Regions from separate parts of the Enterococcus olivae genome, predicted to be linked through region 2. Evidence: predicted binding sites of a transcription regulator. Region 2 holds the regulator's gene; each other region holds the start of a gene.
What was found. Region 2 encodes CtsR, which represses protease genes until heat stress. Its sites were predicted from a motif close to TTGGTCAAAAAAGGTCAAANA; they were not measured.

Region 1 (8,328 bases), on a different contig from region 2:
CCTTGAGAGAAACGGTGTCCTCGATCTTATATGATAAAACAGCATTAGGGAAAATTTATCTTTTGAGTTTGATCAAGCTAGTAATGTGGTATTTGATCCCTTATGTTTGTTTAGTTGCTAATCATCCTGAACTTGACTTTTGGCTAATCTTTTCGTTGATCAGCTTTACCTTGGCACTAGCTGGGGTAATTCCGTCACCAGCGGGGATCGGAGCCTTTGAATTTGTTTATTTGTTTCTGTTTAGTCCATTAGTAGGGACCGTCGATGCGGTATCTTCTATGTTGCTCTATCGTTTTGCATCTTATGTCTTACCGTTTTTGTTAGGTTTTATCCAAGCGATGATCGAGAGAAAAAATGCACTATCCAATGAATTGCAGGAAATCAAAGCCGAAAAAGAGAAAGAGTAAAAATCTGGGGAACGTCGCTAGTCGATTGTTTCCCAGATTTTTTTAAGTAATCATTACGATTGTTATGAATTTCATAAAAAGCAGGCGAAATCGTCCCTTTGTCTTTCTTCTTGATTAAAATATAGAAAACAAGAGAGGTGAAGACATGTCATTTTCAACACTACTCGGTATGCTTTTTATTATCGGCTTGATCGCAACAGCATCAGGGTACATACAAAAAAATAAAAGCTTGCGATACTTGGGAATCAGCTTCATATGCGTGCTGATGCTGCTCTGCGTCTATATGATTTTTGTCTTGCCGGATGCGATGTGATCAATGAGCCTTTTTCAATAGCAGATAGGATGAAAAATTAAGGACCGAGCAGCTTTGCTGGGTCTTTTTTTTGAGGAGACACTAATTATGATGGAACAGGAGAGGGGAAGGTAGATGTATCTCAATAATTTTTTACTTTCATTATTTTTGATTTTAATCGTAGTTATTCTGCTCTATCCAAAGAAAACATTAAAGCTGTTTTGGGGCTTTTTAGCTCTTTTTTATTTCAATCCATGGTTGTCTGCACTCAATGACAGTATATTTTCTTTGCTATCTGAATATGTATTTATTTACATAATGACTCTATCCGTAGCTATCGTCATTTCAATAATGGAAGGAATTTTTCTTGGGTTACTCAAAAAGAAATCTTGCTGATGGTTTCTTCCATTTTAGTAGCTGTCCTGTTCCTTCATGTTGCGTTCGATCCATCGACATTGTTTCAAACAATACTTAGGGTGCTTCTTCTTATGTGTTTACTGTGATGCCACATAAATATGAATTTCTCAAATAGTACAAGACAAAGTCTAAAGAAAAAGAACGGTAACTTTGATACAAAACAAAATTTATATACCTAATTGTCTGTTTCTAAAGTTCAAAAGAGTCTGATGATAACCATGATGTCCCATAGATGAATAGATAGTTAAATACTCGTATTGATTTTGGTCAGTTTTGCCTAGCTTTAATTCATGACACAGATCCTTTAAAAAACGGCTGAGTATTTGCCAATGAAGATGCTCAACTGATAAAAGCGGTTCAACTTGTTTTAAAATATCAGGAACGATTTCTAATAATTCTGCTTCTACAAAATGGATACTGGCATTAAGGAAGAGTTTGATTATTAACTCTTGCGTCTTACTAGAGGATTGATCGTTTTCTAAAATTTTCTGCAAAATTATTTTTATATAGGAAGTTGGTAGATACTGCATCAGGTTACCAAGCAGATTAAATTCAAATTCGTTCCAGTGATTTACTTTCATTAGGTAATTCGTCATCAGGGTGAGTTCTTCCTGATGTTGTTCTTTATACTGTCGATAATCAAAAACTTTTTCATTTAAATGTATTGCAATTTCTTCTGCTTTAAAAGCATAGCAAAGCCAAAAGATGTCTTTAGTTTTTTGATAGTTATTCTTAAAATCATTGGCTAAATGCAATAAGCGTTCTCCATCTTTTTGTATTCGAGCAGTTTTGATTGCTTCAATTGCTAGATTCTTTTCTGTTTCATGAGTGTTTAGACAAAGGAGATATTCGTCAACTCTGATATTCATCCGATCAAGAAAACGAAATAAAAATTCGGCTGAAAGATAGTTTCCCTTCGTTTCAAAAGTCGCAAGAGTACTTCGTGAACATATATCCTGGCATAACTGTTGTTGAGTAATATTTTTATTGATTCTTAATTTTTTTATCGTTGCTGAATGATCCATAGTTAAACCTACTTTATGTCAAAATACTGTACAATTACTAGTGCTTATTAAAAGATATGATACGCTTTTCGGAAAGAGATTTCAATAGTGATAGTAAGCAGAAGAAGGAGAACGTAGATGGCAAAAGTTATAAAAGGACCGAGTACAAGTCTGTTTTTAGAAGAGCCGTAATTCCTCTCTTAAATTAACATTCTATCTTAGTTTGAAGGAGAGAAACAATCCTTTTTTTAAGAACAAGATGTATCGTCAATGGAAAAGTTTACATTGACTAAGTTTATTAGGCGATAGTTTGTATTATATTGCTTTGATTAGCTACGCTTCTAACTTCGCTAATTCTGCTTTAAGCATGACTATTATTAGTATTTCAGAGATTTTTCCAAGAGTATTTCAAATTTTATTAGGCGCCTTAGCGGATTCAGCAGTAACACGTACCAAGTATTTTTTTCACTCAGGAATCGTTAGAGGAATGATTTATCTGATGATTGGTTTTTTGATCATGAGTGGACACTCTTTATGGATAGTCATACTAATTGGGATTTTAAATGCTATCAGTGATACGTTCGGTAGTTTCGTTGATTTATGTATCGATCCCTTTATAAAATTTGTTGTAAAAGAAGACGAGTACGAGGAAGCTATTGCGGTCAATGCTGTTTTTGAAAATATTATTATGATGGCTGCCGGATTTGTCGGTGCTTTTTTGTTGGGTTTTATGACGATTCATAACCTTGCTTTTTTTAACGCTGTAACATTTTTTATTGTAGCAGTGGGAGTCAGGGGTTTAAAAAGCAAATTTGAAACGATTGAGTCAAAAATTAATCCTGTTCATTTTTCAAATATTTCTGATTTGTTTAAACACATTATAGAGAGTATCAAAGAACTACTAAAAATTAAAAGTATCCGTAATTTTTTTATCTACGCAGCTTGTTTGAATAGTATTGTCCTAACTTCCACACCAGTTATCACTTTATATCTGTCTCTAAATATGGATCAGCAAATACGCAATATTGCTTTTTCAACAGCTTTGATTCAAGGAGTGACAGTTGCAATCAGTTTATTGGGGAGTATGCTAGGTCCAAAATTTTTTGCCTGGTTGAAAACAAAAACAATTCTTTTTCTAGCTTTTTTTGGGAATAGCTTTTTTCTAATCGGACTGTTAGTGGAGCAAATTTGGATTGGAATAGCTATCATGATGATCGGTGTATTTGCTATTGGAATATTTAATATTCGTTTTAGCGCAATTATTTTGAAGAATGTACCAGCAGAAAAGATGGGAACGATCAATGCCTCGATGGGAACTTTTTTTTCAGTCTTTCCATCATTGCTTTCGACAATCTTTATTAGTCTAGCTGGTGTGTCTGTACTTATTTATATTTTGATAAGTTTAGTCTTCTGTGGTGTGTTGATGTTTAGTATTTTTAAGGATAACACTGAAGAAACTGATTTTAGTAAAATATAATGTTTGCATTAACGGTTTTAAATTTTTCTCAGTTGAGATAAGTCGTAGGAGGAGCGCGACTTTAAAAATAAAGCCTCTTTTTTTTGAGTGAAATTATAAATGAGAGAATGAAAGCGAATGAGAATCAAGTCTATCAAAAAAGGTCAAATTTCCAAGGGTTTATTTTTGACCATTACTGACCATAAGGGTATAATAGTCTTTGTAAGGTAAAATCAAACCTTAATGAAGTGATGGGAGGAACTCATATGAATATAGAAAAAATGACGACAACACTTCAAAGTGCGATTGCTGAAGCGCAGCAGATCGCCGTTACACGTCATCATCAAGAAATTGATATTGCTCATTTATGGAAAATCTTTTTACAACCAAATCATTTTGCAAGAAACTTTTATACAGATGCTGGTCTAGATGTCGAAGCTTTTGAAGCAGAGATTGATCGTGCGTTGGACGAATATCCGACGATTGAAGGTGGAAACGTCCAATATGGTCAAACGATGAGTCAAAATCTGTTCCGTTTATTATCAGAGGCTGACAAGGTCAGAGAAGAATTTCAAGACGAATTTCTTTCAACTGAGATCGTGATTCTTGCGTTGATGAAATTAAAAAATTATCGATTGACTACTTATTTGAAAAAACAAGGAATCAATGAAAAAGAATTGAAAAAAACAATTGAAGACATGCGGGGAGGCGAGCGAGTGACTTCACAAAATCAAGAAGAACAATACAAAGCTTTAGAAAAATATGGTGTGGATCTAGTCCAACAAGTCAGAGCAGGCAACATGGATCCAATCATTGGTCGTGATGAGGAAATTCGTGATGTTATCCGAATCTTGTCGCGTAAAACGAAAAACAATCCAGTACTTATTGGTGAACCAGGGGTTGGGAAAACAGCAATCGTGGAAGGTTTGGCTCAACGAATCGTTCGCAAAGATGTACCGGAAAATCTAAAAGACAAAACAATATTTTCTCTGGATATGGGTGCCTTGATCGCAGGAGCAAAATTCCGTGGAGAATTTGAAGAACGATTGAAAGCTGTACTACAGGAAGTTAAAAAATCAGAGGGTCGGATCATCTTGTTTATCGATGAGATTCATAATATCGTAGGTGCAGGAAAAACTGAAGGCAGCATGGATGCCGGAAACTTATTGAAACCGATGCTAGCACGTGGCGAATTGCACACAATCGGTGCGACTACCTTAGATGAGTATCGTCAATACATGGAAAAGGACAAAGCCTTGGAGCGTCGTTTCCAAAAGGTATTGGTGAAGGAGCCGACGGTAGAGGATACGATCTCAATTTTGCGTGGACTGAAAGAACGTTTTGAAATCCACCACAGTGTTAATATTCATGACAATGCTTTGGTTGCAGCGGCAACTTTGTCTGATCGCTACATCACTGACCGTTTCTTGCCGGACAAGGCGATCGATCTAGTTGATGAAGCTTGTGCCACGATTCGTGTAGAAATGAATTCGATGCCGACGGAACTGGATCAAGTGACACGTCGTTTGATGCAGTTGGAGATCGAAGAAGCAGCATTGAAAAAAGAAACCGACGATGCATCGAAAAAACGTTTGAGTTCGTTACAGGAAGAGCTAGCGGAATTGCGTGAAGAAGTCAATGCGATGAAGATGCAATGGGAAACGGAAAAAGAAGAAGTTAATGAAGTGTCCAATAAGCGTGCAGAGATCGACCGCGCCAAACATGAGTTAGAGGATGCTGAGAACAATTATGACCTGGAACGTGCCGCTGTCTTGCGTCACGGAACGATCCCACAATTGGAGAAAGAATTAAAAGAACTGGAAGCTAAGAATGATCCCGAGCAGCTAAGAATGGTGCAAGAATCGGTGACAGAAAATGAAATTGCGACAGTTGTCGGTCGCTTGACGGGCATTCCGGTGACTAAGCTGGTCGAAGGTGAACGAGAAAAATTGATGAAGCTGAATGAGACGCTTCACTTACGAGTGATTGGTCAGGATGAAGCAGTCAACGCAGTCAGCGATGCCGTGATTCGCTCCCGTGCCGGTTTACAGGATCCCAATCGGCCACTAGGTTCGTTCTTATTCTTGGGACCAACGGGTGTTGGGAAAACCGAATTAGCGAAAGCCTTGGCTGAAAACTTATTTGATTCAGAAGACCATATGGTGCGGATCGACATGAGTGAGTACATGGAAAAACATTCAGTGTCTCGTCTAGTTGGAGCACCTCCTGGTTATGTCGGCTATGAAGAAGGTGGTCAATTGACCGAAGCTGTTCGTCGTAATCCTTATACGATCATTTTGTTGGACGAGATCGAAAAAGCCCATGCAGATGTGTTCAATATCTTATTGCAAGTTCTAGATGATGGTCGTTTGACAGATTCTAAAGGCCGGGTAGTCGACTTCAAGAATACCGTCTTGATCATGACTAGTAATATTGGTTCACAGATCTTGCTTGAGGGAGTAACCGCAGAGGGTCAGATTCCAGAAAACGTTCAAGAACAAGTCATGTCTATTTTAAAAGGACATTTCAAACCAGAATTCTTGAATCGGATCGATGATACGATCTTATTCACACCATTGAGTCTGGAAGATGTCACAGGAATCGTCGATAAGATTGTGGATCAATTGTCACAACGTTTGTTCCACCAAGAAATTTATTTGACGATCGATGATGAAGCCAAAGCCTGGATTGCAGAAAATGCATACGAACCCGCATATGGCGCTCGTCCATTGCGTCGCTTCATCACAAGAGAAGTGGAAACACCACTTGCCAAAGAAATCGTTTCAGGTCGAATCATGCCTAAAACAAAAGTGACGATCAGCTTATTGAATGATCAACTAGTCTTTCAAAATGAAGAAATCAGTGAATAGAGAAGAGATGGAAGTTTACAGGCTTCCATCTCTTTTTTAGTGCGATCAATGGGATCATTTGAAAAAGTGAGGATCTTAAGAAAAAAATAAAAATGATCAAAAAAATTTTTATAAATAAGGTAGCATTGTCATAGAAACATTGGTAAACTATTAATAATATAAGTTATATTATTAATAGTATTTTTATGGAAGCTTATTCAAGCATTGGTTTTAGAATTCTAATCAATGAAAAAACAAAGGTAGATTTTAAAAGAGCAACAATAAATAGTTTGAGTAAGTTGATTGCTTAAAACTTAATGGAGGAAGAGCAAATTGAAAAAAAGACACCTAAAGATAGTACTTGGCCTGTTACTTTCCGCATGTATCATCGGAATTTTTCTATTTTTTAGACAAGAGAACAATGAACAAAATGGGGAGAAGTTTCAAGAAGCAGAAGCTGAAAGTGAAGAGAATACGCTAACATACGATGACGGAGATTTTATCTATCTACCTTCTATTGAAGAAATTGAATACGATACTGAAGAAAATATTACTTTTCATAAGAATATTCTAGATGTCTCACTGACTGCAGAAATTAATGAAACACAAGAAGAAGACTTAATGAGTATTGCTAACGGAGAGATTGTTGGAAAAATTTCAGGACCTATAAATAGATTACAAATCAAAGTAGATGCTCCAGAATTAGATCAATTATTTGATCTTGCTGAAGAGATTAGTGAATTAGAATTTGTAGACTATGCTACATTCTCCACTCCATTGTTTTTGTCAGACCTTAATAATGATTCCAGTAACTCTGATGATGAGGGAAATTCGGACTGGTGGATAAAAGCTATACATGCTGATGTATCAGGGGAATATATAGATCAATTCCCAGAAGACTTTGAGTCGGTAAATGTAACAGTAATGGAAAAAGGAGGACTTAAGGAGGATGAAGACCTTGAACATATTGAAGTAACCAAAAATAGAGTTGAAGAATCGGATCATGCCGAACGTGTAACTAAAATAATTGATTCAAGCAATTCAGAATATGGAAAACGTGGATTAGCACACGGAGTTGCAGATACAGAGTTTGTTAGTGTAGGAAGCAAACTGGAGCAAGGGAAAAATGTGTTTACTCAATACTTAAAAAATCTTAGCAATAATATTGAAAAAGGGTCAGTTATTATTAATAATTCTTGGGGAAATCCTCTTCAAAGTGAAGAAAGATTTGACAGTGAAAAAAATTTTTTGGAAAAAATTTTTTTTGATAAGAGTTATACTAAATACAAAGAAGAACATGAAAATAAAAATAATAAAATATCTTCTGAGTTGATAATTGAATTAGATAAATTATTAAATTCTGGCTATAATAACTTCTTAATTGTTCAACCTGCCGGTAACGGATTGAGCCTTACTAAAGATGAGTTTGCAGCAGACAAAAAAGAGAAAGATGAAAAAGGAGCGGTTAGCAAAATACGCGGAGTTGAAGCAGAGTATACAGGATTTTTTGCTAATATTAATCATAATACTTATCGAATAGCACAAGATCAACTTGCTCAAAATAAGAAACAAAAGAATGACCTGAATCATTCTATTGAAACAATTCTCAGTCACATTATAGTTGTTGGAGGAGTGAACGAAGAATACGAGTCTCCAAGCTGGGCAAGTTATGGAAACCCAATAGATATTGCCGCTCCAGCAGAGAATCTTGAATTTATTGGTGAGGACGGAACTTCTTATGCTGCACCTATGGTATCTGCAGCTGCAGCATTAGTTTGGGGATATACTCCTGAACTTAACGCAGAAGAAGTCAAGCAAACTTTGATTGATAAATCTTTAGAAACAGTTTCAGAAGCGAAGGGTGATAAGTCTTCCTATCCAATGTTGAATGTGATGTCATTTT
Region 2 (8,328 bases):
CCAAAGCCAGTCAGGAAGAAGTCTACCTCTTCCTGTTTCGCCAACTCATTGAGAGAAGCCCCACTGTACCCTAAGCCAGTGTCTGTCAAAGTATTGGGGATGACCCGAACGATACTCCGGGGAACACCTAGCAAGGCTTCCAATTTTTCGATCGTGACACCCGCTACGATCGAAACGATCACGGCTTCTGGTTTGCTTTGCTGCAACTCCTGAGCTACGGCAGCCAGATCATCTTGCGGACGAACTCCGATCACGAGAATGTCGGCTTGCTGAAGGGCTTCCTCCTGCTCTGCCTGCGCTTGAATCTGATAGGTCTCTTGCAGGTAGACATTTCGTGACGTATTGATATCTGCGACTGTCAGCTGTTCTTTTGAAACGATTTGTTTGGCTAATAATGGGCGGATGATCGCTTCGACCATTTGTCCACCACCGATAAAATGAATTCGTTTAGTCATCGTCTTTCTCCCTTAATTATTTTCCCATGCTTCCGGAAAAATAAAGCCATCGTATGTTTCTTGCGACAAAATATAGTCTTCAAATTCTTGTGATTCGTAAGCTGCTTTGACATCTTGGGCCCATTGTGTGTCTTCATTTTCTTTTAAAATCGAAACAATGATGCGATGCTCTTCCGGTGTATTTTCAATTTTTAAGCTGTCTGTCAATTTTTTGTCTGAATCGGCAATATAGTTTCCGTTGATCACGCCATAATCCACATCCGGTAAAGAAACGAGGATTTGCGCCGGATCCAAAATCTTGAAGTCGATATCATAATCCCCTGGATGAACTTGGCTGACATCAAAGTCGATCGTTCCCGCATCTTCATCCACTATTACCCAGCCAAGATCTTCTAAAATACGTACGGCACGTTCTTGGTTGACTGGATCATCTGGCAAAGCAACGGTCGTTCCATCGCTTACTTCCTCCAAGGAGGTGTGTCTTTCAGAGTGTAGACTTTGTGGAGCGCTCGGTGCAAAAGCGATTGCTGTCATGTCAATGTTCAATTCGTCATTGACTCCTTCCATGTAGGCAATACTCTGGAAGATACTAACATCGATCGAACCATCTGCCATCGCTGGGTTCACCTGGTTGTTATGTCCTAGTGTCTTGATCTCAACGCTATAGCCTTGGTCTTCCAAAATCGGCAAGATTCCTTGTCGAAATTGCTCTTCATAGGTTCCTACACCAAAACCAACAACGATATTTTTATCCTCTTCTACTTGGGTCGTTCCTGAGCCGCAAGCACTCAACGCAAACAAGGACAATCCCATTAATCCAATCAGGTATTTTTTCATCTCTTTTCCCTCTTTCTCTCCACATTTTCTTTGATATCTTGTAATTCAGCCGGCGTCACGTTGACTGGCACGGCGCAGTTTGGCGTCAATAAAAAGGGTACGCCCTCCATTTGCTTCAATGCCTGATCCGTTTGCTGCCGAATCGTTTCTCGTTTATCTTGCCCAAACAACTGATGATCCAGACCACCGATCTTGACTTTTTTTAACGGAACCGACAAATCCGGATTGCCTTTTGCATAAGTATCCCAACTGATTCCGTCAACCGGGTAGTCATCAAAACGTTCCGGCTGAGAAAATTCGCCACAAGTATGAAGCAATCGTTTGCCTGCAACAGCCTTTAGAACTCGCAAATCATAAGGCAAAGAAAATTCATCGAAGATTTCTTTGGCAAATAATTCTTCATTTGCGGTGCCGGTCACGGCATAGAAAACCCCATCTATCCCGTTCTTCTCTAACTCTTTGAGATAGTCGATCATCGTCTCTGTGATATGATCCAATGCCTGATGAACACCTGCGCCTTCGGTTTCCAGTAATTTTTTCACATCGAGAGGTGCGTTACTGCCATACATCGTTTGATTCACGTAGGAAGTATTTCCTGTTAAAAATAAAAGGATCGTCAAAGGTGAAAAAAGTGTTTGAACCAGTGGCATCTCTGGCAAGGCACTACGAATCTGTTTGACCGCTTGCAACTGCTCTTGTAATGGCGCAGAAGTTGCCGCCTCGACTATCGGCACCTGCCACACATCAGCGGGTGTTTGAATGCGTTGCTGTAACTGTCTGGGAAATACGTCGCGATAATCATCAGGATCGTACACATTTCCAAATGCTTCAGCAAGATAGACAGCGCGAGGATTGATCTTGATCCAATCCCAATCGTGTTCCTGTGCAAATTGAATCGTTGCCTCAGCCAAAGCCTCCGCCTCATACTCTGCCTCTAAAAAATGATGCCAACTACTTACTAGCGGATACTGACTAGCTTCTCCTGACAGCACCTGATTGAATCGTTCCTTTTTATTCATTTGGTCCTCCTTCATTAAACATCTCTTCATAAAAGGATCACCGCTTGCTCTCTTACTCACAAGCGAACCCTTGAAGCTGTTTTTTCCTCCTGCTTTCTAGACTGGTTTTCGTCTTTACAGGGTGTCTACAACTAGCCATGTCTCTCTTTGATATAGGCACCAGTGTACGGTAGTTGGCTAGACAGTGTCAATCATCCGACTGATACCTTTCTTCTATCACAAGATTCTCAAAAGCTGTTTTTTTATGGAGGATTTCCAAAGCCGCTTGCTTTAAACTGATCGCTAATTCCAATCACACAGTCCTTTCAGAAGATCAGTTTTACAGATATATCTGTATCTATTCAATATTTCTATGTAGTAAACAGCAGTCAAAAGTTTAGAAATTATGTTTTATTGACTGACACTTTTTAGCCAACTTTTCTCAATTACGAGATCAACCTGATACTACTCAAGTTTATTTTTTTTTAGGGATTAAAGATTCTAAAGAACAAAATATTAGTTTGATCGAAATGCCACATTAAAGATCCTAGTAAGTAGGACTGGCAGAGTGGGACTGGCACTCTTCAATGTGAATTCTAAGCGCAGTAATAACACAAACCTTTCTCTCCCTTGTGCTAAAGCAGATCTTTCAATCGTTGATCACCTTCATGATTATAAAACCAGAGAAATTTTTTCTTTTAATCTTAGCGGAACGAAACAACAAGACTGCGACGTCACCGTGTTGAAGAGCCGATGTGAATTACTGAGACTGGTCGCTTAAGCGATTAGTCTCAGTTTGAAGCTTGGCAGACTTGAGACTTTAGGCTCAAGTCTGTCTCACGGTCGACAAAAGCAGCCTTCGTTGTGTAGTGAAGCGAATCTAATAAAACCTGGTCTACTGGTTAAAAAGACAAAAAATCCAAAGCAGAAGTTCGCACTATCTGCTTTGGATTTTCTCAATTTAACTGATTTGTCTTTGTCTCGATCTTGAAGGATCTATGCGTTTTGTAATACCTTCTTCTCTTTTGGTTCTCTCACATTCAAGGTGATCGTTCCCTTAGAAGCACCGATCGTGACTTGATTACCTAAATGGATCTGACCAGAAAGCAAGGCTTCACTCAAACGATCTTCCACTTCTTTTTGCAATGCTCGTCGAATTGGACGCGCCCCATATTCTGGGTCGAAGCCAGCTTTACCGATAACATCCAAGGCAGCCGGAGTGATCTTCAATTGGATATCTTGTTCTGCCAAGCGCTTGATGATTGAACGACTCATGATCTTCACGATCTCATGGATCTCACTTTGATCCAGTGAACGGAAGACGACCGTTTCATCGATCCGGTTCAAAAATTCTGGACGGTAGGCTTTTTTCAACTCTTCCAAAATCCGTTTTTGCATGACCGCATGATCTTTTGAGGCATCCACAACATTGAAACCAACATTCTTCTCTTCGCGAAGCTCTGTTGCCCCGATGTTTGACGTCATGATCAAAATTGTGTTACGGAAGTCCACGCGACGCCCTTTAGAATCTGTCAAATAGCCGTCATCCAAGACTTGTAGCAGGATATTGAAGACATCTGGATGGGCTTTTTCTACTTCATCCAGCAAAATAACTGAGTAAGGTTTTGATCGAACTTTTTCTGTCAGCTGTCCACCCTCATCGTAACCGACATAGCCTGGGGGAGAACCGATTAGACGGCTGGTACTATATTTTTCCATAAATTCTGACATATCCACGCGAATCAAGGCATCTTCACTGCCGAACATCGCTTCTGCCAAGGCTTTGGCTAGTTCTGTCTTACCAACACCAGTTGGGCCCAAGAACATGAAGGAACCAATTGGACGGTTTGGATCTTTCAATCCGCTTCGTGCCCGGCGGATCGAACGAGAAACTGCCTGAACGGCTTCACTCTGCCCTACGACACGTTGATGGATGATTTTTTCCAGGTCCAGCAAACGTTCGCTTTCTTTTTTCTCCATTTGCTTCAAGGGTACACCTGTCCATTGTGAAACGACAGAAGCAACATCTTCTGAAGTGACACTGTTTTCATAACCAGAAGCTTCTTTGACTTCGACAAAGGTTACTTCTGCTAGACGTTGATGCAATTCTTTTTCTCTTACTCGCAAGCGGGCAGCTGTTTCAAAATCCTGGTTGCGGATCGCCGCTTCTTTTTCTTCTGACAGTGCCAATAGTTCTTCTTGTAAAACAGACGTTTCTGAGGCTTCATCCGTTTTGTCTAAGCGGACCTTCGCTGCAGACTCATCCATCAAATCAATCGCTTTATCCGGCAATTGACGTGAATTGATGTAGCGAACAGACAGCTGAACAGCTGCATGCAACGCATCATCAGTGATCTCAACACCGTGATGTTCTTCGTAGCGTGAACGTAGTCCTTTTAAGATTTCTTCTGCTTCTTCAGGCGTTGGTTCATCGACCTGCACACGGGCAAAACGACGTTCCAAAGCGGAATCTTTTTCAATATATTTTTGATACTCATCAAGAGTCGTTGCACCGATCGTTTGTAGTTCGCCCCGAGCCAAAGCCGGTTTCAAGATGTTAGAAGCATCGATCGCTCCTTCTGCTCCACCTGCACCAATCAGTGTATGCAGCTCGTCAATGAACAAGATAATCTGTCCATCCTGATAGATTTCGTCAATGATTTTTTTCATGCGGTCTTCAAATTCGCCACGGTATTTCGTCCCCGCAACCAATGCTCCCATGTCTAACATCATCAAACGTTTTTGTTGCATTTCTTTCGGTACTTCGCCGTTCACGATTTTTTGAGCCAATCCTTCAGCGATCGCTGTTTTACCAACCCCTGGTTCTCCTACAAGAACGGGGTTATTTTTTGTACGACGGCTAAGAATCTGAATCAGACGTTTGACTTCTGGGCTACGTCCTACGACTGGATCCAAACGTTTTTCTCGAGCTAGCTTCGTCAAATCTCTTGCTAAAGAATCCAGTGTTGGCGTGCCTTCTTGTGGTGCTTGCTGTCTATTTTGCTGTGAACGACGACGTCCAGCATTGTTGGGATTTTTCGGCTGATTGACACCCATTTTTTTCTTCAACAGCTGACGCATTTTCGCTAAACTCATCCCTAGGTTCAACATGATACGAGAGGCTAAGATCTCTTCGTCACGCAACAATCCCAGTAGTAAATGCTCTGTGCCGATCTGCTGGGCGCCTAAGCGTTTGGCTTCATCGCCAGCATAGGCAAAAATTTGTCTTGCTCGTGGAGAATATGGTAGAAAACCACCTGTAGGATAGTCTTTCATTGTTCCATAGCCTGTCAAATGTTCAATTTCTTCACGAATATCATTTTCATTGACCCGCATTTCTCTCAGGGTCTTACCTGCGATCCCATTTTGCTCAATGATCAGTGCCAATAAAATATGTTCTGATCCTACCGATTGATGTTTAAAGTATTTTGCTTCTTCTTGTGCGATCGCCAAGACAGCTTTCGCCCGTTGTGTGAATAGTTCATCCATCTCATTCACTCCCATTAATAGATTAAAAGTCTTATATGTTCTGTTTCTCTTTGTTTGAGTTAAGTGGAAGGCATCTCTCTGTCTTCATAGCTCAATCGTTCTAAAATACCGTGCATGATCTCTGCCCGTATTTTGTTTTCTTCTTCGGATTTTCCTAAAACAGCTTTACTAATTGTCGTCAATAACAAATTGCCTTCTCGTTTCAATAAAATACCTTCTTCATATAACTTCTGAATGATTGCCGCTGCATCTCTCTCTGAGATCGTTTGATCAAAGAGCTGATTCACTTGTTCTAAAAAATGATGATAATTAGCGATCTGGATTTTTTCGATCCGGATATAACCGCCACCGCCGCGCTTACTTTCTACGGTATAGCCTCGTTGAATGGTAAAACGAGTGTTGATCACATAGTTGATTTGTGAAGGGACACAGTTAAATAGATCTGCCATCTCTGCACGACGAATTTCTATCATTTCACTTTCTTCAAGGATTTTCTTTAAATATGCCTCGATCAAATCAGAAGTATTTTGATGACCCATTTATACGTGACCTCCCTTGACTAATATTGACCTTAATTATACCGAAAATTTTCTGAGTTGGAAAGGAGAAGGCTTGGTTCATGTATGCACAAAAAAATGATAAACCAAAATTTCATCTTTTGGTTTATCATTTTGCTTTTGTATTAAGGTACTTGAAGAGTGGTCGCACCTGTTACTTCCTGACTGACTTCGTCTTCGCCAGCTCTTTGAGCGTAGATGGTTGCACTCTCTCCTTCTTCGATCGTCACAGAAATCGAAATCTGTTCCGACTGGTTGTTACTATTCAATACTTTCTGTTCGACCTGTGTTTTTGAAGAATGATTCAAATCTTCTAGCCAGACTGTGATCACCTGTTCTGAAGAGCCATTTGAATCAAAGGAAGCATGGACATTGACGGTAAAGGTCTTCGTTGGTGTGGAACCAGTGGAAACCACCATTTCAACCGTTTCCCCTTTGGTTAATTCGGTCCCTCCTGATGGATCAGTCCGGATCACACGCCCTTGTTCTACGCTGTCACTCTCTTCTTCCACAAGTTCTACACTAAAGCCAGCATCTCGCAACTCTTTGTCAGCTTCCGACTGAGTGAGGCCAACCACATCTGGAACATCAGCCGTTTCTTCCGGCTCTTCTCCTAGACTGAGGGTTAGCGTGATTGCTGTTCCTTCTCGTCCTATAGAAACATCGGTCCCTGAAGTCGGATTTTGTCCGATTACGGTTCCTTCCGGCTGATCACTATACTCTTCTTCCATATCAACAGGATTGTTTCCTAGTGAAGCCCTAGCCAAGGCTGAACGTGCAGCTGACTCGGTCAACCCTCCCAGATCTGGCATCTCGACCGTTTCTGGTCCAGAGCTGACCACAAAGCTTACTTTAGCCGTGCTAGGTACCAGTTCCGTTCCTTCTTCTGGATCTTGGCTGATGATTTCTCCTTCTGGAACTTCATCTGAGCTTTCCTCGTCTTTTTGAATGTTCGCTCTTAAAAAGCCCAAGTCCAGCAATGCTCGTTCAACATCTTCATACTGATCCCCAACATAATCCTTCAATTCGATCGTTTCCAGACCGGAGCTTACATATAAAACAATCTCTCGTCCTTCTTTGACGTCGGTGCCTTCTTCAGGATTGGTTCGAACGACTAGACCTTCTTCGATCTCTTCACTGGGAACTTCTTCGGTCTCCTCTGCCACAGTCAACCCAACTTCTTCCAGAGCTGCTTGAGCGTCTACTTCACTCATCCCATGCACTTCCGGGATCGTGACATCTCCCCGACTGCCAGTCAGCGCGTAGATACCTGCACCAATCAGCGCGACCAACACGAGTAACAGAATAAATAGTCTCCGCTTGCGTTTCTTTTTCTTGACTGGCTTTTCTGGTTCCTCTGTAACTTTTTCTGGTTCCGGTGTCGGCATTTCCTTGAATGCGGTAGGCATTGGTGTGTCCTCTGTAATTGGCGTCAAAACTTTTGTTTCGTCTGCCACCAATGCATGAGGTTCCCAACGGGGTTCATCTAAGCGATCCGGTGACAAGGCTGTCGATAGATCTTCCTGCATTTCATCCGCTGTTTTGTAACGATCAGCTGTCTCTTTGGCTGTTGCTTTCAACACAACATTTTCCAAGGACTGCGGCAAATCCTTATTATAAGGTCGAATAGAGGGGATCTCATCTTGAAAATGCTTCAACGCGATAGTTACCGCTGACTCGCCATCAAAGGGAACGTGTCCCGTTAACATCTCATACAAAATGATCCCTAATGCATAGATATCTGATTGACTAGTCGCCATACTGCCTCGTGCTTGTTCCGGAGACAAGTAGTGTACGGAACCTAGCATCGTATTGGTTTGTGTGATTGAAGTCTCAGACAAAGCGATCGCGATCCCAAAGTCAGCGATCTTCACGACACCGTCTTCGTTCATCAAAATATTTTGTGGCTTCAAGTCCCGATGAATGATGCGATGCTGATGTGCCAGAGCCACAGCGGAAAGAATCTGCTGCATAATATCGACGACTTCCTCG
Region 3 (8,328 bases), on a different contig from region 2:
ACTGTATGGTACAACAGTGTGATTCGTGGCGATGCAAATTTCATCAAGATCGGTGATCGCACAAATATCCAGGATGGAACGATCATTCACGTGGATCATGATGCCCCAACAGAGATTGGCAAAGATATCACTGTCGGGCATCAGTGTATGCTACACGGCTGTAAAATTGAAGATGGTGCACTGATTGGGATGAGCAGTATTGTCTTGAATCATGCGGTGATCGGTGAGAACAGCCTGATCGGTGCAGGATCTCTGGTGACTGAAGGAACAGTCATTCCACCGAATGTACTAGTATTTGGCCGTCCAGCAAGAGTTATTCGACCACTGACACCAGAAGAAATTGAAGCGAATCGGCAAAATATTATACATTATTGTGAAATGGGACAAGCTCATCAACAAGGAGAATTCAAAGAGTTATAATGGATGATCGCTTGTTAATAAAATTGTGCCACTGCCTGACATCATCTGCTTAGGGGCAGGGTGAGACTCACTTTGCAGTGAAGTGTGGATGCAAAGAATAGCTGGCCAAGTTTTTTTCAAAATAAGGTTTCCTTTTAAGCAGGTTTCGTGTAAAGTGAACAAGAGAATGAAACGAGGAAGGAACAAGACGTTGAAAGCATTTTTTTTAAAGACGGGTATGTTAGCTGTACTAGGAGTAGGGATTTGTTTCGGTCAATGGGGATCACTGGTTCCAGCAAATACGCTATGGGTGATGGCAGAAGAGAATGACTATGAATATGTCAGTGTGACAGGGAAGAACCTTGTCGTTTATCAAGATGCCGGGAAGACGATCGCTTCTAAAGTAGAAATCGAACCCAATCAAACGTTTCTAGTCAAAGAAACTCAATCAAAAGGGATTATCAATTATTTGGCGATCCATGATGCCAAACGATTGATTGGTTATATTGATGCGTCGCAGGTCACCAAGGCAGAAGGCCCGGAAGGCATCGAAAAAATTCTGAGAGACTATGTAGAAATCGTTGATCCAACAGAAATCTATGAAGATTTTGAATGGAAGGTCATTGGAGACACGAAGGATCGGATCGGCGAGACGTATCGGGTAAAAAGTTTATTTTCTCATTTCAATGGAGATGTCTATTTGTCCTTGTACGATATAGACAATCAGTGGGTTGGTTATGTCGATCAAGATGCGACGATCAGTAGTGATCGCCAATCTTTTGCTTCTGGGCAGACAAAAACCACAGAAACCACCGCATCTGATCTATCTGAAGAGACCGAAGAATCGATCCGAAGAGAGCCTGCTGACACCAGTCGAGGAACGATGGCGGATCATGAAGAAGTCGTTGCGAATGTCGATAAACATTTTATCACTAGCTCAACGAATCTTTCCAGAGTTTCTAATAGCCCTTCTAGACCTTCGACTGTTCGTCAAACAGTAGCTACATCAACAACAGGTGAGATCACTTGGACCAACAATGCTTCTTTTGTCGAGGCGATTGCTCCAGAAGCGCAAAAATTAGCAGACGAATATGGCTTGTATCCTTCGGTCATGATCGCTCAAGCAATCTTGGAATCTGGCTTTGGTGCTAGTAAGCTGTCAAAAGAAGCCAATAACTTATTCGGAATCAAGTACAGCAAATCAGATGCCGGACGTTTTGCTTCCTATGATATTCCATCGGACGAAGTGATCAACGGTGTTCGTGTGACCTTGCCCGCTTCCTTTAGAAAGTATGAGACTGTGGCTGATTCGTTGCAGGACAATGCCAAACTACTGGCCAACGGTTTAAGCTACAATGCCAAATTCTATCAGGGTGCTTGGCGATCCAATGCAGCGACCTATCAAGAGGCCACTCGTGCATTGACAGGAAAATACGCGACAGATCCAGACTATCACACGAAATTGAACAAGCTGATCGAAAATTGGAATCTGGCACAATATGATTAAAAAAAAAGACTGAAACGTTGACGTTTCAGTCTTTTTTCTTATCTGTTGACCATTACTTCGTCGATCAAGCCGTATTTTTTTGCTTCTTCCGCAGACATAAAATTGTCGCGGTCGGTATCTTTTTCGATGACTTCGATCGGCTGACCGGTACGCTCGGCTAAGATTTTGTTTAAGCGTTCGCGTGTTTTCAAGATATGACGTGCAGCGATCTCGATCTCTGTTGCTTGTCCTTGGGCACCGCCAAGTGGTTGGTGAATCATGATCTCGGCATTCGGCAAGGCAAAGCGTTTGCCTTTCGTACCCGCTGTCAACAAGAAACTTCCCATTGAAGCAGCCATACCCATGACGATCGTTTGAACATCGGCTTTCACGAAGTTCATCGTGTCATAGATCGCCAGACCAGCAGTCACGCTACCGCCTGGAGAATTGATATACAAGTAGATATCTTTTTCTGAATCTTGTGCATCCAAGAATAATAATTGTGAGATGATCGAGTTGGCTAAATCATCGGTTACTTGACCACTCAACATGATAATACGATCTTTTAATAGGCGAGAGTAAATGTCATACGCTCTTTCTCCACGAGATGATTGTTCAATAACTGTAGGAATTAAATTCATCTAAGGGATCCTCCTTCAATTCTGACTAGATTGATAAATGACTGTTGCTAAGAGCAACCTTTATCTAAATGTAAGTATACACACAAGGTCAATAAAGGTCAAATAGAAAATCTTGGGTAAATAAAAGAAAAATATGATAAGATGGATAGAAAGAAAAACGAAAGGAGAAAGCAAGTGACTGAATTTTTTATTGGGATGATTGGTGTCGTTATCGGAGCGTTACTTACTGTGGTGGCCTTCAATCTACGCATCCGCTACGATGAACGCAAGGAAGCACAACGACGACTGTTGGAGCATAAAGTCAAGGAAATCGAGACTTTGGTACTTTTAAATAAAAAAATCATTGAGGTCCTGGAAAAACGGATCGTGATGATGGACAAGTATGTGAGCTTCGATGCCTTTGATGATTGCTATATTACGGTAGATGATTATATCTATCTACAGTCCTTTGCTGCTCAAAACAGCTTTTATCTGCCAAATTACTTTTTGGAAGAATTCTTTAAAAAAATCGCCACCCGCAAAGTTGTTCTTTCGCCAGAAGAGGTTGTGGCGATCGGTGGTTATACCTTCAAAGGTGGACGTGTGTTGATGGAGCAGTTCTCAGATCAGCTGACAGAGATGGTCTATGAGCGCAAAGTCCAAATGCAACAAATGTCAGAAAAACCAATGACTTACTTTTCAAAGGCTTTATAGGAATCAAATGAGACAAAGAGAAATTGAAGATGGCTATTCAATTTCTCTTTTTTTGAATTTACAGGTTAAGACATGTTAGAATAACTCTGATTGGAGTGAACAGGAATGAAGATTTTTGCTCATCGCGGAAGCAGTGGGACACGTCCAGAAAATACTTTGCCGGCTTTTGCAGAAGCCGTTCGTTTAGGTGCAGACGGTATTGAGTTGGACGTTCAATTAACAAAAGACGGAGAACTCATCGTGATGCATGATGAAGAGGTGAATCGCACCACTGATGGCAGAGGTGCGATTCTGTCAAAAACATTGTCAGAGATCAAGGAATTGAATGCCGGCAGCTGGTTTGATGAAAAATATGCTTCTACAAAAGTACCGACTTTAAAAGAAGTATTAGACCTGTTGGTGACTCGAAATTATCGCGGCATGCTGGCGATCGAACTGAAAACAGACAAAGAACCTTATCCGGGAATCGAAGAGAAAGTGTCACAATTACTGACTAGTCAAGAGTGGCCCTTCACTTATGGATATAGTAGTTTTAATATGTCCACTTTGGAAAGAATCCATCTTTTGGAACCAGAAACGCAGATTGATTTTATTATGGGCAAATCAGAGAAGAAGCCGCCAATGGCTTTGGAGCGATCCTTTATTCAGGGCTTGCATCCAGATATACGTTGGGTTTGGAAGCACCAAGATGAAATCAGAGAATTTCCTTTGGCTGTCAGACCTTGGACGGTCAATAAAAAAGCGGAAATCAAATGCTGCATCGATTGCGGTGTCGCTGGAATCTTCACTGACTTTCCTGAAAAAGCATTAGAAGTAAAAAGAAATGATCGATAGAGGGATAAAATGGAAAAAGTGTTAGTGATCGTCGGACCAACGGCTGTTGGCAAGACTGCTTTAAGTATACAATTGGCCCAAAAGTACCAGGGTGAGATCATCAGTGGGGATTCGATGCAAATTTATCGTGGTTTGGATATCGGAACAGCGAAAGTTACAGCGGAAGAAGCCGCTGGAATTCCCCATCATTTGATCGACATTCGGGAAATCACCGAATCCTACTCTGTATCTGAATTTCAAAAAGAAGCGCGTCGTCAGATCAGCGAGATTCAGCAGCGGGGACATCTGCCGATCGTCGTTGGCGGAACGGGTCTGTACATTCAGGCGCTACTCTATGATTTCCAGTTGGGTGGCGAACAGCAAGTAGTAGATACGAGTATCCGTGAAAAGTACCAGCAGTTTGCCCAGCAAAAAGGCAATCAGGCTTTGTGGGAACTGTTGAAAGCCAAAGATTCACTGGCGGCTGAAAAAATCCATTGGAACAATCAGCGCAAAGTAATTCGTGCGTTGGAAGTGATCGAGACCACCGGTGAAAGTATTGCAGCGCCTAAAAAAGAGCCCCAACGACTCTATGATTACTTTTTGATCGGTTTGACCACTGATCGGGAGCGCTTGTACGAACGAATCAATTTGCGTGTTGACTTGATGATGACAGCGGGCTTACTTGAAGAAGCAGCACAGATCAAAGACTTTCCAGAGGCACAGGCTGCGTTGGGCATCGGCTACAAAGAGTTTTTCCCTTATTTTGCGGGACAGGCAACATTGGCAGAGACTGCAGAGGAGATCAAGCTACACTCACGTCGCTATGCCAAACGACAATTGACATGGTTTCGTAATCGCCTGTCACCGTATTGGGTGGATCTCGTTGATAAACCAGAGACGTTGCCTCAATTAGAGTCAGACATCCAAAAATGGCTGGAGGAATAAAAATGGAAGCACAAGAACGTATTATTTTAGTGGGCGTTGAAACAGAAGCAAACTACCGGCATTTCGAAGAATCGATGACGGAATTGAAGAGCTTGACCAAAACAGCAGAAGGAGAAGTCGTTTTCTCTTTGATCCAGCGCAGGCCTCAAGTCGATCGACAAACGGTGATCGGCAAGGGCAAGTTGGAGGAGCTGCAGCAGCTGGCAGATGCCCATGAAGCAGATCTAATTATCTTCAACCATGAACTAACCCCTCGTCAAAGCCAATTGATTGGCGATGCTGTGGGTCTACCAGTGATCGATCGAGTCCAGCTGATCTTAGATATTTTTGCGATGCGGGCACGTTCGAAAGAAGGCAAGCTACAAGTGGAACTGGCACAGCTGGAATACTTGCTGCCTCGATTGATCGGACAAGGAAAAAACATGTCTCGTTTAGGCGGAGGGATCGGTACACGAGGTCCTGGTGAAACCAAACTGGAAACCGACCGCCGTCATATCCGTAACAAGATCACGGTCATCAAAAAGGAATTAAAAGAAGTAGAAAAGCACCGAGAACGCACCAGACAAAAACGCAAAGACAATCAAACCTTCCAGATTGGACTGATCGGCTATACGAATGCAGGAAAATCAACGATTCTGAATATTCTGACCAGTGCACAGACCTACGAGCAGGACCAGTTGTTTGCAACCTTGGATCCCTTAACGAAAAAATGGCGCCTGCCAGAAGGTTTTGAAGTGACTGTCACCGATACGGTAGGCTTTATCCAAGATTTACCGACACAGTTGATCGATGCCTTTCATTCGACCCTGGAGGAAAGCCAAAACATGGATCTGCTCTTACATGTAGTAGATGCTAGTGCTGAAAATCGAATCCAGCAGGAAGAAACGGTATTGAATTTAATGAATCAGTTAGACCTAGCAGGTTTGCAGATGTTGACCATCTACAACAAAGCAGACAAAATAGATGCGGAACAGTTTGTACCAACGCTATTTCCAAATGTGTTGATTTCTGCGAAAAGCTCAAAAGGTAAGGAAGCTCTGAGTGATGCGATCAAATTACTTTTAATGGAAGTTTTGGAACCGTATCATTTGTCGTTAGGACAGGATGAAGGAACCGTGTTGAATCGGTTGAAAAGGGAAACGCTTTTACTGTCGGCTGACTATGAGGAAGAAAGACAAGTCTATCAATTGAAAGGCTTTGCTCAGCCTAATTCGTACGCTCTGCGTCGGATGGAGGAAGAATAGTCTAAGAAAAGAATTACTTTGGTATAGGTGGATCCAAAAAGAAAGCAGAAAATCTCGTGTAAAGAAGCGACAAATGGCAGTTGTTGAATGAGGCTAACAAACTTTCAGTGCGAGAAGCTTTTAATGTTAGCCGTAGAATAGACGTGAAAAGACTTTCAAGTGTCAAATTAGAGCAGGTTTTTTTACGATTAAAGCTAGTGTGAAGCTTGGCAGTCTTGAAACGACCGGATCAAGTAAAATTCGCGAAGGATTGCCGTGAAGCATTCTTTGTAAAAGTGACTGTGAATTGTAACGTAAAATGACTTTCGATGTTATATTTCCTTACATAATTGGTTGACGAATAAAAAAATTATTGCTATATTTACTCTATATTTATTCGTTGATCCATATGAAAGAGAGGGATGAAGTCATGCGAGAAAAAGAACTGAGACGTTCGATGTCAGTATTTCCAATTGGTACAGTTATGAAGCTGACGGATTTGACTGCTCGTCAAATTCGTTATTACGAGGAACAAAATTTGATTCACCCAGAAAGAAGTGAAGGCAATCGTCGAATGTATTCACTGAATGATATTGATACCTTGTTAGAAATCAAAGATTACCTCTCTGATGGACTGAATATGGCAGGGATCAAACGAGTGTATGAAATGAAAAAAGCCGAGGAACAGGCAGCTAGAGAAAAGAAACCATTGACCGACAAAGATGTTCGTCGAATTTTTTATGATGAAATCTTGTCTCAAGGTGGGTTGAGTCATCCAAACCCACATCCAAACAACGGGCGGCCGCGCCTGTAGTAAAGAGTAAATGAAAAAATAAAAGGACGGGATAATATGCCAAGAGTGGACTACACTGCAGAACAAATTAAACAAATTGCCGAAGAGGAGAACGTTCGATTTTTACGATTGATGTTCACCGACATTATGGGAACGATCAAAAACGTGGAAGTTCCGGTCAGCCAACTAGATAAAGTATTAGAAAATAAAATGATGTTTGACGGTTCTTCTATTGAAGGATTTGTTCGTATTGAGGAAAGCGATATGAACCTCTACCCAGATTTGTCTACATGGATGATTTTTCCTTGGGAGACTGATCATGGAAAAGTGGCTCGTTTGATTTGCGATGTATACAATCCGAATGGCACTCCTTTTCAAGGAGATCCTCGCGGAAACTTGAAACGTGTCTTAAAAGGAATGCATGATCTAGGCTTTACTTCCTTTAACTTAGGACCAGAACCGGAATTCTTCTTATTCAAATTAGATGAAGATGGCGAAATCACCACCGATTTAAATGATAAAGGCGGTTATTTTGACTTCGCACCAACAGACATGGGAGAAAACTGCCGTCGAGACATCGTGCTTGAATTGGAAAGAATGGGCTTTGAAGTCGAAGCTTCTCACCATGAGACTGCACCAGGACAGCATGAAATCGATTTTAAATATGCAGAAGTGATTGAAGCCTGTGACAACATCCAGACCTTCAAATTAGTGGTCAAAACGATCGCACGCAAGCATGGTCTACACGCAACCTTCATGCCAAAACCTTTATTTGGTATCGCGGGTTCAGGGATGCACTGCAACATGTCTTTATTCCAAGGGGAAGAGAACGTGTTCTTTGATCCGAAGGGTGATATGCAGTTAAGCAAAACAGCCTATCAATTTTTAGCGGGATTGATCGAACATGCCCGGGCTTATACAGCAGTCTGCAATCCAACAATCAATTCTTACAAACGTTTGATTCCAGGATTTGAAGCGCCGGTTTACGTGGCGTGGTCAGGTCACAATCGTTCACCGTTGATTCGTGTGCCAGAGTCTCGCGGTTTGTCGACACGTCTGGAATTACGTTCAGTTGATCCGACAGCCAACCCTTATTTGGCTATGGCTGTTTTACTTGAGGCTGGCTTGGACGGTATCCGTCGCAAGCTGACACCACCGGAAGCAGTTGACCGCAATATTTATGTCATGACGGAAGAAGAACGTGAGCTAGCTGAAATTTATGATCTGCCGTCAACTCTCCACAATGCGATCAAGCAATTACGCAAAAGTCCGACAGTAATTGATGCCTTAGGTGAACATATCTATGGAAACTTTGTTGAAGCAAAACGAATG

Region 1: the regulator CtsR is predicted to act here: its motif matches at 3,760-3,780, upstream of clpB (ATP-dependent chaperone ClpB).
Region 3: the regulator CtsR is predicted to act here: its motif matches at 2,611-2,631, upstream of clpP (ATP-dependent Clp endopeptidase proteolytic subunit ClpP).

What each region holds. Positions count from the first base shown of each region.
Region 1 is NZ_JBSMVT010000005.1:60,858-69,185, forward strand. Features, by position in the region: gene ACWODM_RS05330 (lysylphosphatidylglycerol synthase transmembrane domain-containing protein) at 1-407, shown strand, start outside; gene ACWODM_RS05335 (Rgg family transcriptional regulator) at 1,284-2,141, opposite strand; partial or broken gene ACWODM_RS05340 (MFS transporter) at 2,425-3,597, shown strand; gene clpB (ATP-dependent chaperone ClpB) at 3,843-6,446, shown strand; gene ACWODM_RS05350 (S8 family serine peptidase) at 6,759-8,328, shown strand, end outside.
Region 2 is NZ_JBSMVT010000003.1:52,285-60,612, forward strand. Features, by position in the region: gene ACWODM_RS03660 (pyrroline-5-carboxylate reductase family protein) at 1-455, opposite strand, end outside; gene ACWODM_RS03665 (MetQ/NlpA family ABC transporter substrate-binding protein) at 468-1,292, opposite strand; gene ACWODM_RS03670 (uroporphyrinogen decarboxylase family protein) at 1,289-2,311, opposite strand; gene ACWODM_RS03675 (ATP-dependent Clp protease ATP-binding subunit) at 3,287-5,779, opposite strand; gene ACWODM_RS03680 (CtsR family transcriptional regulator) at 5,839-6,318, opposite strand; gene pknB (Stk1 family PASTA domain-containing Ser/Thr kinase) at 6,462-8,328, opposite strand, start outside.
Region 3 is NZ_JBSMVT010000014.1:46,135-54,462, forward strand. Features, by position in the region: gene ACWODM_RS10005 (gamma carbonic anhydrase family protein) at 1-420, shown strand, start outside; gene ACWODM_RS10010 (glycoside hydrolase family 73 protein) at 611-1,906, shown strand; gene clpP (ATP-dependent Clp endopeptidase proteolytic subunit ClpP) at 1,945-2,526, opposite strand; gene ACWODM_RS10020 (hypothetical protein) at 2,668-3,219, shown strand; gene ACWODM_RS10025 (glycerophosphodiester phosphodiesterase) at 3,325-4,053, shown strand; gene miaA (tRNA (adenosine(37)-N6)-dimethylallyltransferase MiaA) at 4,063-4,980, shown strand; gene hflX (GTPase HflX) at 4,983-6,224, shown strand; gene ACWODM_RS10040 (MerR family transcriptional regulator) at 6,634-7,017, shown strand; gene glnA (type I glutamate--ammonia ligase) at 7,054-8,328, shown strand, end outside.